One region of the Vibrio rarus genome, then DNA from elsewhere that is predicted to be linked to it. Evidence: predicted binding sites of a transcription regulator. Region 1 holds the regulator's gene; each other region holds the start of a gene.
What was found. Region 1 encodes PurR, which represses purine synthesis genes. Its sites were predicted from a motif close to TNANGNAAACGTTTNCNTNA; they were not measured.
Positions count from the first base shown of each region.

Region 2: a site for PurR is predicted at 2,000-2,019, ahead of glyA (serine hydroxymethyltransferase). Genes of this name have one in related genera too.
Region 3: a site for PurR is predicted at 1,979-1,998, ahead of folD (bifunctional methylenetetrahydrofolate dehydrogenase/methenyltetrahydrofolate cyclohydrolase FolD). Genes of this name have one in related genera too.
Region 4: a site for PurR is predicted at 2,272-2,291, ahead of OCU56_RS05880 (phosphoribosylaminoimidazolesuccinocarboxamide synthase). Genes of this name have one in related genera too.

Region 1 covers NZ_AP024900.1:1,740,828-1,744,662, reverse strand. The annotation lists gene OCU56_RS07985 (DUF2007 domain-containing protein) at 1-244, opposite strand, end outside; gene OCU56_RS07980 (TVP38/TMEM64 family protein) at 482-1,168, opposite strand; gene purR (HTH-type transcriptional repressor PurR) at 1,328-2,344, opposite strand; gene torD (molecular chaperone TorD) at 2,485-3,135, opposite strand; gene elyC (envelope biogenesis factor ElyC) at 3,253-3,835, opposite strand, start outside.
Region 2 covers NZ_AP024900.1:649,624-653,458, forward strand. The annotation lists gene metN (methionine ABC transporter ATP-binding protein MetN) at 1-343, opposite strand, end outside; gene gmhB (D-glycero-beta-D-manno-heptose 1,7-bisphosphate 7-phosphatase) at 524-1,078, shown strand; gene OCU56_RS03040 (YitT family protein) at 1,155-1,754, opposite strand; gene glyA (serine hydroxymethyltransferase) at 2,074-3,324, shown strand; gene OCU56_RS03050 (M48 metallopeptidase family protein) at 3,384-3,835, opposite strand, start outside.
Region 3 covers NZ_AP024900.1:1,962,009-1,965,843, reverse strand. The annotation lists gene OCU56_RS08895 (lytic murein transglycosylase) at 16-1,017, shown strand; gene folD (bifunctional methylenetetrahydrofolate dehydrogenase/methenyltetrahydrofolate cyclohydrolase FolD) at 1,058-1,912, opposite strand; tRNA gene OCU56_RS08885 (tRNA-Arg) at 2,113-2,189, shown strand; gene OCU56_RS08880 (hypothetical protein) at 2,863-3,513, shown strand; gene OCU56_RS08875 (MarR family winged helix-turn-helix transcriptional regulator) at 3,567-3,835, opposite strand, start outside.
Region 4 covers NZ_AP024900.1:1,236,574-1,240,408, forward strand. The annotation lists gene OCU56_RS05875 (TfoX/Sxy family DNA transformation protein) at 214-831, shown strand; gene OCU56_RS05880 (phosphoribosylaminoimidazolesuccinocarboxamide synthase) at 1,102-2,205, opposite strand; gene OCU56_RS05885 (hypothetical protein) at 2,346-2,711, opposite strand; gene OCU56_RS05890 (hypothetical protein) at 2,846-3,031, opposite strand; gene OCU56_RS05895 (DUF2786 domain-containing protein) at 3,261-3,835, opposite strand, start outside.

The DNA of each region.
Region 1 (3,835 bases):
AGCGCCATTTTTGCGAAGCGATTTGCTGATGCAGTTGTTCAAACTCGGCAATAATGGTTTTAGCTTGTGTGTGCTGATGCGGCGTAAGCAACCATAGATAAGGCAAGGTAGAATCGTCCATAGGCAGTTCTCCTTGTAAACCAAACATTCCTTCGCCACGTACCTCAGTTTCAATATTATAACTCAGTAATAGCTCACGCATGATATGAGCTTGCGGTGGGTTTTGCGCAATAAATATTTTTATTTCTATCCTAGTGGTACCAATCGTACTCAATAAATGGTCATTCTAGATTGTTAACATACTCGAGAACTGCGTTAGAATTTTTGATAGTAGAATAACGACTTATCGAAATATTCCGCTTTGTTTTCGAGCATTTTTCCTACGCTATTTCTGACAACTTACTTGGTATGATTGACTACGGTGGCATTGTGCTCACCGTAAGTCATTGCCCGCATCATCTATGAATTACGGTGATGGGGATTATACGGTGGTTGAACTATTGTGTGGGCGCAGTTTTGCCATGACCCATTTCGCAATTAGCGGGAATAAACCCAATAACGCAAATGAGGCTAACACAGTAGGGGATACGATACCGGAAAGGCTGTCAATTTCGGCTAGTTGCGTACCGGCGTTGAGGTAAACCATAGTACCCGCTAACATTCCTAATTGGCTGACCACATAGAACTTGGCAACAGAAATAGGTGTTAACCCCATCAATAGATTGATTAAGAAAAAAGGAAATACTGGGATAAGACGTAAAGAAAAGAGGTAAAAGGCCCCATCTTTCTCTACCCCGTTATTGATGGTCGCAAGTTTTGACCCAAACTTCGCTTGCACCCAGTCTCGAAGCAAATAACGACTGCTTAAAAACGCCAAAGTTGCGCCAATTGTGCTGGCAAACGACACTAACAATAAGCTACTCCAAAAGCCAAATAAGGCCGCGCCAAGCAGAGTGACAACGGCCGCTCCAGGGATGGAAAAAGCGGTGATAAACACATAGCCGATAAAGTACAGTGTGGCGGATAACAAGAAGTGTTCAGCTATGTGGCTATTTAGGGCGAGTTGTTGCGCTTTAGCGTTTTCTAAAGTGAAGTGTTGGCCAAAGTTGACGGCCAAAAGTACGATGGCACAGACTAAAATTAGTCCTATTATCAATTTCTTATTCATGTGTGAGCTCTTATTGTTATGCAATAAGTATAGAGACACGTTGACGAAACTAAAACTTTCACTGTGATGGAAAAAAGTGGGCCTATAGCGCTTTTTAGTAATAAAAAAAATCGACAACCAAGAGGTTGCCGATCGTAAGAGGTTTGCTACCTTGCTGGCCTAGTCGTTATTGAGGTTTTTGACACTGGCTCTTTCAATTAGCTCTGGGTGCATTTCAAAGATGCGACGCTCATGCTCTTTATTTTTAATGCGCTCTAACAGGATCTCAAAGGCGGTTTTACCCACACGGCGTTTGGGCTGATGTATGGTGGTTAATGGTGGTGAGAAGTAAGCCGCAAGATCGATGTTATCGTAGCCAATGACCGAAATATCTTCGGGAATGTCGATATTGTGTTGTCTTAGACGACTGATCAAGCCTAACGCCATAATATCATTGAAGCAAAAAATAGAGGTGGGACGCTCTTCTTTAGACATTGCTACCAGTTTATCGGCCGCTTCTACAGCCGTATCACATTCAAAGTTACCTTCAAAAATGAGTTTTTCATTAAATGGGATATTGGCTTCAGCTAACGCTCTTTTGTAGCCAGAAATGCGCTCAATACAGGCCAGTTTCTCAGCTTGTCCAGTCAGGCAGGCAATTTTATGGTGACCATTGTTAACTAAGTATTTAGTGGCTAAATACCCCCCTTCTTCAGAGTTATCAATGATTTTATCTGCCGAGGAAGACTCCGGTCCCCAGTCCATAACCACTTTTGGGATGTTAGGGTGAGAGTCGAGCATTTGACGCAACTCTTCGGTTAAGTCAGAACACATCACTAAAATACCGTCGACGCGCTTCTCCGCTAACATACGAATATAATCACGTTGCTTTTCGTATAGCCCACCGGTATTACACAAAATAAGAGTGTAACCTTGGCGGTAACAGTAACTTTCAACGCCGTCGACCACTTCGGCAAAGAAAGGGTTAGTGGATTGAGTCACTAACATGCCAATAGTTCGTGTGCTATTGCATTTTAGACTACGAGCAACGGCACTTGGGGCGTAATTTAGGTTTTTTACGGCTTCCATCACTCGTTGCTGAGTTGCTTCGGCCACAAAGCGTGTTTTATTAATAACGTGAGAAACTGTGGTGGTAGAAACCCCTGCAAGTTTAGCGACGTCTTTGATGGTTGCCATGCGTTACCTTGTTAATAAAAGATGGATGCAATAAACATAAATTAAACTGTGCGATCCTTCACTCAGCAAACGATTGCGCGGAGGGGGAGTCTAGCCATAAATATGGCCACTGACAATGGATTTATGAATATATTTGGAATCTATGTCTCATTAGCAAGATAGTGGCAGTCAATTTTGCAAAAATTCACTAGTAATACGGATACGGCCGCATAAAAACCAAATTCATCATAGCGTTTACAGTCAGCAGAAAACTGGGGTATCCAGGTTAAGAGGTGTTGCTCAATTAAGGCTTTTTGCTCTGCCAGGGCCGCTTCCATATGCGACTCTTTTTCTAGGGCATTACAACGAATAATAAGATTGCCTAGAAAATCCAACTCAATGGCTAAATGATCAGCGGGTTCATTGAAGTGACCATCTACCTTAATGCCTTTATTTAACATTAATTGCGTCATGTCTTGTGCAGGCTTGCCGTTAAGTAGCTTGTTTTCTTCAAGATAGAGAGAGGCATAAGGTAAGGCGGCGTATTTATCTGAGGTGAGAAACAGATTACAAAAGTCGGCGGACAATTCTAATTGCGCATCTTCACGCTGTTGTAGTCGGTCAAAGGCATCCACTAAAGCCTCCACCGCCTCACTAAGTTGTGGATTCTCACCTAAACCGGCAAGAAAGCCACGCACAGCAGAAGATTGATAAGCCTGCAAATCTTGCTCTGTTAGTTCCTTAGAAAAAAGGCTGGAAAACCACCAGTAGATCTCTGCTCGTTGCTCGTTGAACTGCTTAACTTCTTGCATAAACGCACCACAATTTCATTTTAATTACTATAAAGAATAGTAGCTTAGGTCATCTTTACTATGTGAGTGAGATGAATATTAATTAAAATGTGCGCAATGAAGCAAAAGGTGAGTGCATTACTCACCATTGGCTAAATTTCTCAAACGTTGCCACCATTGCCCCATCGTTTCGTGCCAGTAACGTTCGGTTTGTTCTAGGTAACGGGCTTGCGGTGTGTATTTTTGCCAAGGCTGCACAATGTGGGATTGAGCTAAATAGTTAGTGGGAGCGGGCAGAGGCTGTAAACCTGCAGAATGAAATTCATGTAATGCACGTTCCATATGGCTGGCAGAGGTAACTAATGCCATGCTTTTTTGACCAACAAATTTCGCTGCTTGTCTGGCTTCTTGCCATGTATCCTGCGCCGTTTCGAGTAAGATGATATCGGATTTCGCCACCCCTAAAGCGAGCGCTACCGTCGCCATCATTCTTGCTTGACTGATCTCTGTGCCACCCGAGTAGCCGGATAAAATCAATTTCGCACCCGGGTACATACGTAGCACACGAATCCCCTCACTGAGACGCATCATGGCTGTACGGCTCAATTCTGAGGTGGGGGGAATTTGCGGGTCAACCACATGTCCACTACCGAGCACCATAACATAATCTAAGCTCTGTGTTGGTGGTAGAAAAGCACTGTATTTTCTTTCTAGTGGTTTT
Region 2 (3,835 bases), 1.1 Mb from region 1:
CTTTGCTTTTACCTGCAAGCTCTAAAGGAAGTGCGATATTATCAAAAACGGTGCGTGATGAAAGCAGGTTAAAGTGTTGAAAAATCATGCCTATGTTACGACGAGCTTCGGACAGCTCAGTTTTAGACAGTTTAGTGAGATCTATGCCATCGACAATCACTTCACCACTGCTTGGCGCTTCGAGCATGTTAACACAGCGAATAAGAGTGCTTTTACCTGCACCAGAAGAACCAATCACACCAAAGATATTACCTTTGGCGATGGTTAGGTTGATATCTTTTAAGGCATTAATAGGGGTAGAGCCTTGGTAGAATATCTTGTTAACTTGCTTAATCTCTATCATCAAAAAGCCTGCTTGATTAGGGAGAGGGTTGTAAACTAGCGTCGATGCTAGATATTTCACTGGCTCAAGTCAATAGATATTTTTACGTCTAGACGTCTAAAAGTAAAACCTAGGTGCGATAGACAGGAAAGCGTGCGATAATTGTTCGCATATTAAGGAAGCTAAACAGAGTAATTTACCGTGTCTAAACCCGCTGTTTTTTTGGATCGTGATGGTGTCATTAATGTGGATCATGGCTATGTGCATGACGAGCATGATTTTGAGTACATACCAGGAGTGTTTGAAGCTAGCAAAAAGCTACAACACATGGGCTACATGTTGGTGTTAGTCACCAATCAGTCAGGTATTGCTCGAGGTAAGTTTAGTGAAGAACGATTTGAGTCTCTAACCCAATGGATGGACTGGAATTTCTCTGATCATGGCGTTGAGCTTGACGGAATTTATTATTGTCCTCACCACCCAGAGCACGGTATTGGAGAATATAAGCAAGAGTGTGATTGTCGTAAGCCGAAACCCGGTATGTTTATATCTGCTCGAGATTTTCTGAAAATAGATATGAAAAACTCCGTTATGGTGGGTGATAAAGCAGAAGATCTGATGGCAGCAGAAGCGGCTGGAGTGGGGACTAAAATATTAGTGCGCACTGGCAAGCCGGTTACAGACAAAGGCGAAGACTTGGCTACCGTTGTGCTAGATAGTATTGCTGAAGTACCGTCTTATCTTGAGGCGAATTAGTCTCAATAGTTTCAACAACGGCTATTGCCACAATATGGAGGCAGTAGCCTTCCATGTTGTGGCACTGATAAGCGGATTATTTGTAGTGAACGGTATAGCGTGTCGGTTTATGGTTCATCCATAATATTAGGTTAATAAAGACCGCCCCTAAGATAGACCAAGCAATAAGAGACAAAGAGATAAAATACAGCGAACACAGCAAAATAGTGGTATCAAACAGCAATTGCGTCTTGCCTACCGAAATTCCCAACTTATCTTGAATCACCAAACATAATACATTAGACCCCCCTAAACTGGCTCGATGTCGAAATAGCACAAGCAGCCCTAAACCAATAAATGTGCCTCCAGATATCGCCGAGAAAATGGGGTTAAGAAGTTCAAATTGCAACACATAATGTAGGTTGTCGGCCATTAAAGAGACCAAAGAGACACATATAATGCTATTGATCGTAAAGCGTTTACCTAGTCGAGACCATGCCAAAAAATAAAAAGGGATATTCACCAAAAAATACATAGTACCGAAGCTTAACGGGATAAACTGAGTAAACAGTAAGCCTAACCCTGCCGTGCCTCCCACAATCATTGATGATGATTTTAAAAAATAGAGACCAATGGCAACTAATAGCGTGCCGGTAAAGATAGCTGCGCAATCTTCAAGAAAACTGTGTTTGTTCATTGTATTAACCTTGTGAAAACAGCGGCAAATAGTATAAGAAAAGGGCCCGTTACCGAACTCTTTGCATAATATTCTCGTGAATGCCGTGTAATTTTTCATTTACACGCTGTAAATTTAAGCAATTTGGTTAAGAGAATGGCAGATAGCTCTTTCTTCTGTAGTCGATTTAAGCGAATATATCTATAGAAAACAGGGATAAAAAATTTGTTATACAAGTTTAATTCGGTAAAATGCTGCTATCATCGTGACGAAAACGTTTGCTTTTGGTCATTGTGTGGTTTTTTGCTATTTACAGTTTAATCTGAGTCAGGAGATACAGATGCTAAAGCGTGACATGAACATCGCTGATTATGATGCGGATCTATTTACCGCTATTCAAGAAGAAACAGTGCGCCAGGAAGAGCACATTGAGCTTATTGCTTCAGAAAACTACACTAGCCCACGTGTAATGGAAGCTCAGGGTTCTCAGTTAACGAATAAGTATGCAGAGGGTTACCCTGGCAAGCGTTACTATGGCGGTTGTGAGTTCGTTGATAAAGTGGAAACACTGGCTATCGAACGTGCTTGTAAATTGTTTGGTGCAGAATACGCGAACGTTCAGCCTCATTCAGGCTCTCAAGCTAACAACGCTGTTTACATGGCATTGCTTAATGCGGGCGATACAGTGCTAGGCATGAGCCTTGCTCATGGTGGTCACTTAACTCACGGCTCTCCAGTTAACTTCTCAGGTAAACTGTATAACATCATCCCTTACGGTATCGATGAAACAGGTCAAATTGACTACGAAGAAATGGAAGCATTGGCTGTAGAACATAAACCAAAAATGATTATTGGTGGATTCTCAGCGTACTCACAAGTGTGTGATTGGGCTCGTATGCGTGAAATCGCAGATAAAGTTGGCGCGTACTTCTTTGTAGACATGGCGCACGTTGCCGGTCTTATTGCCGCAGGTGTGTACCCAACCCCTGTTCCTCATGCGCACGTTGTAACTACAACAACTCACAAAACTCTTGCTGGCCCTCGTGGCGGTCTAATTCTTTCTAACGAAGGTGAAGATCTTTACAAGAAACTGAACTCAGCGGTCTTCCCTGGTGGCCAAGGTGGTCCTTTAATGCATGTTATCGCAGGTAAAGCGGTAGCCTTTAAAGAAGCACTAGAGCCAGAGTTTAAAGAATATCAAACTCGCGTTGTTGCCAATGCTAAAGCAATGGTTGCCGAATTCTTGTCTCGTGGCTACAACATTGTTTCAGGCTCAACTGAGAACCATTTGTTCCTTGTTGACCTAATCGACAAAAACATTACAGGTAAAGAAGCGGATGCTGCTTTAGGTTCTGCTAACATCACGGTTAATAAAAACTCAGTACCAAACGATCCACGTAGCCCATTTGTGACTTCAGGTATTCGTGTTGGTTCACCATCAATCACTCGTCGCGGTTTCACTGAAGACGATGCGAAAAACCTTGCTGGCTGGATGTGTGACATCTTAGACAACATGGGTGATGAGTCTGTGATTGAAGCAACCAAAGCGAAAGTACTAGAAATTTGTAACCGTAAACCTGTTTACGCGTAAGCGTTTTTAATACCGATAAATACAGAAGCGAACCGAAAGGTTCGCTTTTTTTATACATGTTAGGATTGTTCTAGAGACATCATAAACAGACGTGCATCTAACTCTAACTGATGATAACTCGGCTCCATATGGCAACAGAGTGAGTAAAAGGCTTTGTTGTGTTCCTTTTCTTTTAAGTGTGCCAGTTCATGTACGATCAGCATGCGCAGTAGAGGCTCAGGGGCATTTTTAAAGACACTGGCAATGCGGATTTCATTTTTAGACTTCACTTTATTACCCTGAACTCTATTTACATATGAGTGCAGGCCAAGGGCATGATTAATCAGGTGAATTTTGCTGTCATAGATAACCTTGCTCAATGGTGGCGACTTTTTTAAGAAGCGCTGTTTAATGGCCATAGTGTAATCAAACAGGGCTTTTTCACTTTTGATGGTGTGATTGTCTGGATAACGTTGTTTGAACCAAGCGGTAAAACGGCCTGACTCAACCAGTTGCCCTACCGGTGTGGTGA
Region 3 (3,835 bases), 220 kb from region 1:
GGAAATGGAGAAATAATGATAACAGCACTAAAGTGGCCTAAGACCGCTGGACATATACTGTTGGCTAGTAGTTATTTTTTGTCGGTGAATATTCAAGCATCTGAGGCTGAGATGAGTTTTGATGAATATGTCACCACCTTTAAAAGTGAAGCAAGCAATCGGGGTATCAGTGTAAAAACGATCAATACGGCTTTTGCTAATGTGCAGTTTAAACCTCGCGCCGTGTCCGCTGATCGCTCGCAACCGGAGCAAAAAATTACTTTAGATGAGTACATTCCTCGCGCAGTGCCACAGTGGAAGATCAAGCAAGCTCGACAAAAATATCAAAAACACAGAGTAGAGCTAGAGCGTATCGGGGCTGAGTATGGTGTACAACCTCGCTTTATCGTGGCCTTATGGGGTGTAGAAAGCAACTTTGGTGCATTAACCGGAGGCTACAGTGTCATTGATGCTTTATCCACAATGGCTTATGAGGGGCGACGAGAGGCCTTTTTTCGTAAAGAACTGATGGCGGCATTAACCATCTTAGATCAAGGTCATATTAGTGCGAAAAACATGAAAGGCTCTTGGGCTGGGGCAATGGGGCAGCCTCAGTTTATGCCGAGCTCTTTTTTGAACTATGCTGCGGACGGCAATGGGGATGGCAGCAAAAACATCTGGCATAACGAACAAGATGTGTTTGCCTCTGCGGCCAATTATTTAAAACAGGCCGGTTGGAATAATCATTACACTTGGGGGCGACAAGTCACCTTAACTCGCCCCATTGATGCCGCACAATTTGGCTTAAAAAGTGAGCAAGGTAAAACGTTAAGCCAATGGCAAGAGCTAGGGGTACGTGATCTGCAAGGGTATGATCTGCCTAAATTAAATAAAGAAATTAATGCTTGGCTTATCGCGCCAGATTCCCCTTCCGGCAGAGTGTACTTAGTGTATAACAACTATAAAGTGTTAATGGACTGGAATCGTTCGTATTACTTTGGGTTGGCGGTAAGTACGCTAGCGGATGAGTTGAAGTAGGGTAAAACATTGAGCGAGGAAAACCTCGCTCAAACGAAACTTACTTGCCGTATCGTTCACAAGCAATCAGAGTGTTTTCAATTAAGCTAGCTACCGTCATAGGTCCAACGCCCCCAGGGACTGGAGTGATGAAGCTGGCATTTTGTTTTGCTACGTCGTACTCCACATCGCCAATAAGCTTGCCACTCTCTAAACGGTTGATGCCTACATCGATCACAACCGCGCCTTTTTTCACCCAGTGTCCCGGTACAAAATTAGGTTTACCAACCGCCACCACGAGCACATCAGCTTGGCGTACATGGCTTTCCAGATCTTTGGTAAAGCGATGACAAGTTGTGGTAGTACAACCGGCAAGAAGCAACTCTAATGTCATCGGGCGACCAACAATATTAGATGCACCCACAATCACGGCATGCTTGCCATGAGTAGGGATGTTGTAACGTTCTAACAGTGTAATGATACCTTTAGGCGTACATGAACGAAGCTTAGGCATGCGTTGCGCCAGACGACCAACATTGTAAGGATGGAAGCCATCCACATCTTTCTCCGGAATAATACGTTCAAGAATATCCGTAGAATCAATACCAGCAGGTAGCGGAAGTTGAACCAAAATACCATCCACTTCATCATCAACATTCAATTGATCAATCAGAGCTAATAGCTCTTGTTCTGTTGCGGAAGAGGGAAGGTCAAAAGACTTAGATACAAAGCCGACTTCCTCACAGGCACGGCGTTTACTGCCCACATAGACTTGTGAAGCGGGGTCTTGACCAACCAGCACCACAGCCAAGCCAGGAGCGCGTAATCCCGCATCAGTGCGAGCCTTAACACGAGCCTTAACTTCAGAACGAACAGTTTGAGAAATGAGTTTCCCATCAATATTTTGAGCAGTCATGACGATCCCTATTTTATGCGGTTCAACATTTGCGCGCATTGTCGCAGAAAAGAAACACTTTTGCTACAAAGCAAACGTTTGCTTATGATGTTTTATCCATAAAAATCACAGCATTGTCTTTTTTTTCAACACTTAGAAGAAAATGTGAGACAAACTCGTTGACCCACGCCTCTCAACTCGTATAATCCTTTCCCTATAGCGCGCCCTTAGCTCAGCTGGATAGAGCACGTCCCTTCTAAGGATGTGGTCGTAGGTTCGAATCCTACAGGGCGCGCCACATTCTATAAGGCCTGACAGCTTTTCAAGTTGTCAGGCCTTTGTCGTTTTTGGCGTTTGTAGTCAAGTAAGCGCGTGCCTTGGTGATGCCTCATGGACCCATTTGTAGAACGGAGTGTAAATAATTGTGTTTATAGCGAATCAAATTCAGCTACTTTAATCACGATTTATATGCACGATTTATATCGATTTATATGGACACCCATACTAAAGTACCCAGTTTTGTATATTTTCAGATTTAATCTAACTTCCAGTCTGTTAACAGGTAATGCATTCATTTTGAGGATTTATCCGGACACCCACATTAAAGTACCCAGTTTGTATATTTTCAGATTTAACCTAACTTCCTGTTTGCTAACAGGTAATGCATTCATTTCTGATATGTAATCTTGTTATTTACAATGGGTGGCCATGGTCTGTAATAGTCTGAAACAAGTGTGTTTAGTGGGATTAGCAGTCGTGCTGATAAAGTGGAAGTTTTAAGGGTAGGGTGGCCATTAGAGATAGATAGGGTGTTATGTCTATATGACGTGACACTGGCATCTTTGAAAAGACTGATGTTGAGTGGCATTTGGGTATTTTAAATCTGTGCATTGTAAAAATTGATTTTTCATCAACATTTACATGTTATTTATGACGTATGATGCGCATAAAATTGACTTGAAAACGGCATTATGAACATTAAACAATGGCTTATGGTTGGGCTAGTACCTGTCATCTTATCTGGTTGTGCAAATTATATAAGCGCAAGCCAGTACAGTATGGTTGATCCTGATGTTAATTATTCAATGAATGAAAACATAGTAGTGGCAGTGGCTGATAAGTCTGACATTCAATCTAAATACTATGTGAAACCTACCATTGAAGCTTTGCATAAGCGTGGTTTTTTGAATGTGTTTTCCGAGAGCGATGTTAAATCACAAGCCGTGGAAGTTGATGTTGAAGCTTTTGTTAGTGTAAATAAAAGATCACAAACCTATCAATATACCTCTGACGATTATGGCATGGTTGAAACAGGCACAACCCATACTAAATGCAATGCCTCTGGTACTAAGTGTACGACAACTAAAGACAAAAAATTTGGTGTGACCGGTAGCTCTACTAAAACGGGCATACATACGATAACGACGTATAAGCTCAACTTCTGGAATGCGGATGACCGCAGACAAGAATTGCTTACTGAGGGTTCTACTTACAATAATGTTTGTGATACCCAATTTTTATACCAATTTTTAGCCGAGCAAACCATTGCTAGATTAGATCTTAATAAACCAATAGATTATAAGTATACCTTCGAGTTGCCATCTGGGACTAAGTGTCGTTGAGTGTCTGAGCCTTACGCTAAGCTCAGTGATTTATTGTTATTTTTAATTAAGGGCTAATCCACGAAGTGATCGCTGCTAATCAGTTTGGATAACAGCGTTACCAGTTTCTTGGATTCAGATTTACTAAGTTTATCTTGAAATTGCTGAGTAATGTTATTGATGATAGGTGTGCATTGGTTGACCATCTGCTCACCATCAGGTGTTAGCGTCAGTAGTTTCACTTTTTTATTTGTTGCGCTTTTATTCGCGATAATTAAGCCAAATTTAATCCCATTATCAACAAGCCGTTTCGTAACAGAGCGGTTTCTGAGTAAATAATCAG
Region 4 (3,835 bases), 500 kb from region 1:
TTGTCCTATTTGCCGGTTTTTAACTGTGATAACCGCATTAGAACAGTGGCTGGATTGATTGATAAAGAGTGATCTTGCTCTTGTTAATTCATCCTTTTTACTTCTAAATACTACTTTTTGTCATTAAGTGCACGCATATCGTCCTGTAAAAATTTATTAGACCACAGTGCTAGAAATGGTGTTACTAATAATGTTTGAGTGGGGAAATACAATATGGCGAATAATGGAATGATGCCAGTAGTAAAGGATGTGATGCGTTTTGAAGGGATAACAACGCGTTCAATGTTTGGTGGAATAGGTTACTTTCAGCATGATGTGATGTTTCTATTGGTGGATGATCTGCGCGCTTATTTGCGTGGGGGCCCAAAGCTAACCAATGAGTTACAGGACTTTGGCTGTCAACAATACCGATATAAAAAAAGAATTGGCTACGCCAAAATTAATTACTATGACATTACAGATATGCATAGGTTTGATCGAGAACGGGTACGGCTGTTATTTTTTAAATCCATAGCCATTGCCAATCGCGATAAGTTGCAATGTCGAGAGCAAGCACGCCTTCGAGATTTGCCTAATTTGCAATTGAGTATTGAAAGGATGTTAGCAAGAATTGAAGTGTCTGACAGGGAGGCATTAATGGTTATGGGATCAGGTGAAGCCTTTAGACGGTTACAGTCCGTATACGGGAATGATTTAAGCATTACATTGTTGTGGAAACTCGAAGGGGCGATCCAAGGCGTGCATTTTTCTTTATTAACTCACTCAATAAAAAACAAGCTACTGAGTAAAATTTTGCCTAAAACCAATCATAACCTTCCTTACGGGCATTAAAATGAAACAACGCCACTAATTATATTAGTGGCGTTGTTATACCAGTCTTACTAAATAACTGAACATTCTAGCGTGTTAAATCTCTTGATGATGGTGTTGCCATTTTTGATTGTAAAACAACTACTTATCAAAAATAGCGACTTGTTCTCAAGTGTTTTTTCTGCGTTATTTCTGACCACTTAATGACTGTAGTGGTATGAATTTACGCTAATTGATTATGTGCATATATACCTTGAGTCCAAGACAATCCGTCATGAAGAGAGCCTATGCCTAATCAACTAAACCATACTGGCTAGATAAAATAGCCATAATTTCGGCTTTAGGGTTCTCGCTAAGAGTAATCTTGTTGCCTGTGATTTTTTCAGCAATAGAAATGTAAGTTTTAGATAAGTCCATCATGGCTGATAACGGCAGTGCATTGTCTTTGGCCAGAGCATTACGTTCATCCATTCTATCTTTATTGAGTAGGATGTCTGGATCTGGGAAGTGGTTTAGCAGGAATTGGCGGAAACCCTCTTTAGAGTTTTCAACAATTTCACCTTGAGCATAGGCTTGTTTATCCCAGATACGAGAAGAGTCAGGGGTACCCACTTCATCCATGTAGATGAGCTTCTCTATGCCTTTACTGTCGGTCACGTAGCCAAATTCAAATTTTGTATCAACAAAGATTTGGTCAATCTGTTGTAGAGCATTGTCAATAACATTGAATCCTTCTTTTAGTAAAACTTCATAGCGGTCAACATCTTGTTGTGATTGGAAGTTGAAAGCTTGGTAGTTATCTAAAAGATCTTGGCGGGTAATATTGACATCATCCACTTCGGCAACATTAGGAATGCCTTTTAAAATGCCTTTGGTGGATGGGGTAATGAGTAGATCCTCTAATAGCCCATCTTTTTTAAGGTTTTCAGCCAGATTAATACCACAGAAACTGCGTTCGCCTTTTTCATACGCGCGCCACATTGAGCCTGTGATGTATTTACGACAAATGGCTTCAACCATAACCGGCTTGGCTTTTTGCACAATCCATACCAGTGGGTGAGGGATATCAAGGATATGACTGTCTGCTAAATGGTTATCTTTAAATAACTTAAACCAATGGTTAGAAATAGCGTTTAACGCAGCCCCTTTACCAGGGATCCCTTTTAAGTCTTGCTCACCGTGCCAAATGCAATCGAAAGCAGAAATGCGGTCACTAATTACCATGATGGCTAATGGAGCATCAGAAGCAACATCATAGTTTTTCTCTTTAATTAAGCGACGACTGTCTTCTTCAGTTAGCCAATACACAGAACGTACTTTACCGCTGTGAACGGGCTTATCTGTACGAATAGGCAAGTCATCGTTTACGTCTAAAACTTGGTCAGCAAGATTCATAATTTATACCTAATAGGGCAAATACTGATGCGAATAATACACAGATCAAATTCACTATTCCAATATAAAAGCAAACGATTGCGCTAAGACCTTTTTTATGAAGGTTATATCACCTACACATATATTACGATTTTGTTAAATTAATGAAGATACTGAGTGTTTAAGGTTGAAAAAAACACATCGCATCCATGCTCCTTACCCAGTTGTTGCAATTTCTGTTGAGCGAGACGGTCAATACGGTGACTAGCCACAACCGCACTCGCTGTACCTAAAGTAATGGCTTTGATAACTACTTCGATTTCGTTGCTTTTACTCGAAGGCTTTAGATGAATGATTTTTTCGCAATCTACGTGATAGGTTTGCAGGTCGTGCAATTGTGGCAGTGTAGTTTGAGCGGTAAATAAAATCCATTTCTTTACAGAAGACGCTTTTGCTAAGCGCTGCAAGTTACAAGGGTTATATAAGCTAACAACGGCGTCGAGAGAATGTATATTCTGAAACTGCATTACTGTATCCTTATCCATACTGTATGGATAAACAGTAATACTGTTACGGTTAAAAATCAAGCTTCTTTGTAAAATTTAGACATAAAAAAACCCAGCAAAGGCTGAGTCAGTGTGTGTCGGGTTTAGGTTTAACGTTATGGTTGAACTAATGTATCTTTTTGTGGGGTAATACTTTCTTCGTGATTATAGCGTTTGATATCAATTAAAGCGGTTTGCTTGCAGATAGAGCAGCATGAATTAATGTAGCCATCCATGTATTGCAATTTTTCCACATAAGCCAATTTTTTACACCAATCACAGTGAGCAAAAGTTGTTTGCATAGTGCGAGTTACTCCTTAGGTTAGTCTCTTATTTACTTTGCTTTGATACGAATTTACGGGCTATTGAAATCTTGCAAGAGGGTCTCAAGAAAAACCATTCTCAATGACAGCCACGCTTAATTTGAATCATAACAATTTTGAGGTGTGTCATAAGGGTAGACGCTTATTATTACAATGATGTGAAAAAATCACGCGTCAACAAATAGGGCACACCGAGCAAAGAGATAAGTTATTTGAGCAACTTTTTCGCTTGCGCCCCTTCTACTGGGCGGCTGACTGAAAGTGTTCTGCCTTTCTTAAGCCCCACTTCATAATCAGCGGTGAGGTTTTTCATGGCTTCTTGAAGTTGTTTTTTGAATGTCTCTCTATCGATATTTTCAAACTCTTTATCAATATAATTTTTGATTTTTTTATCGGATTCGTCATCTGGAGCGATAATAGGTAATTTTTCTAAAGCGCCTTCAATCCAGCCAGACAAGAAGGAGTTGACCCGCTTGGTGACTTCAGAGGTGGGTGTGCCAGAACCGGCAAAGCTATTGCGAAACTTACCGGTGTGTTCGTTCATCTCTCTATAGACAACATCGAAAGCAAAGGCTGCAAAAATTGCGCGATCCGCCTCGCCAATGAACTCTGCTCGCTTGAGTCCCTTATGGTTCAGAAGCACCGCTTCCACACCAAATTTGGTGTTGATACCGCGAATGACTCGTAAGATATTGCTTCCCACGTTACTTGGCAGAAGGTGAGAAGATTGAGTTTTCCCCATTTTGATGAACTCAATATCGTCTTTTTCAAGGCCATATTTGA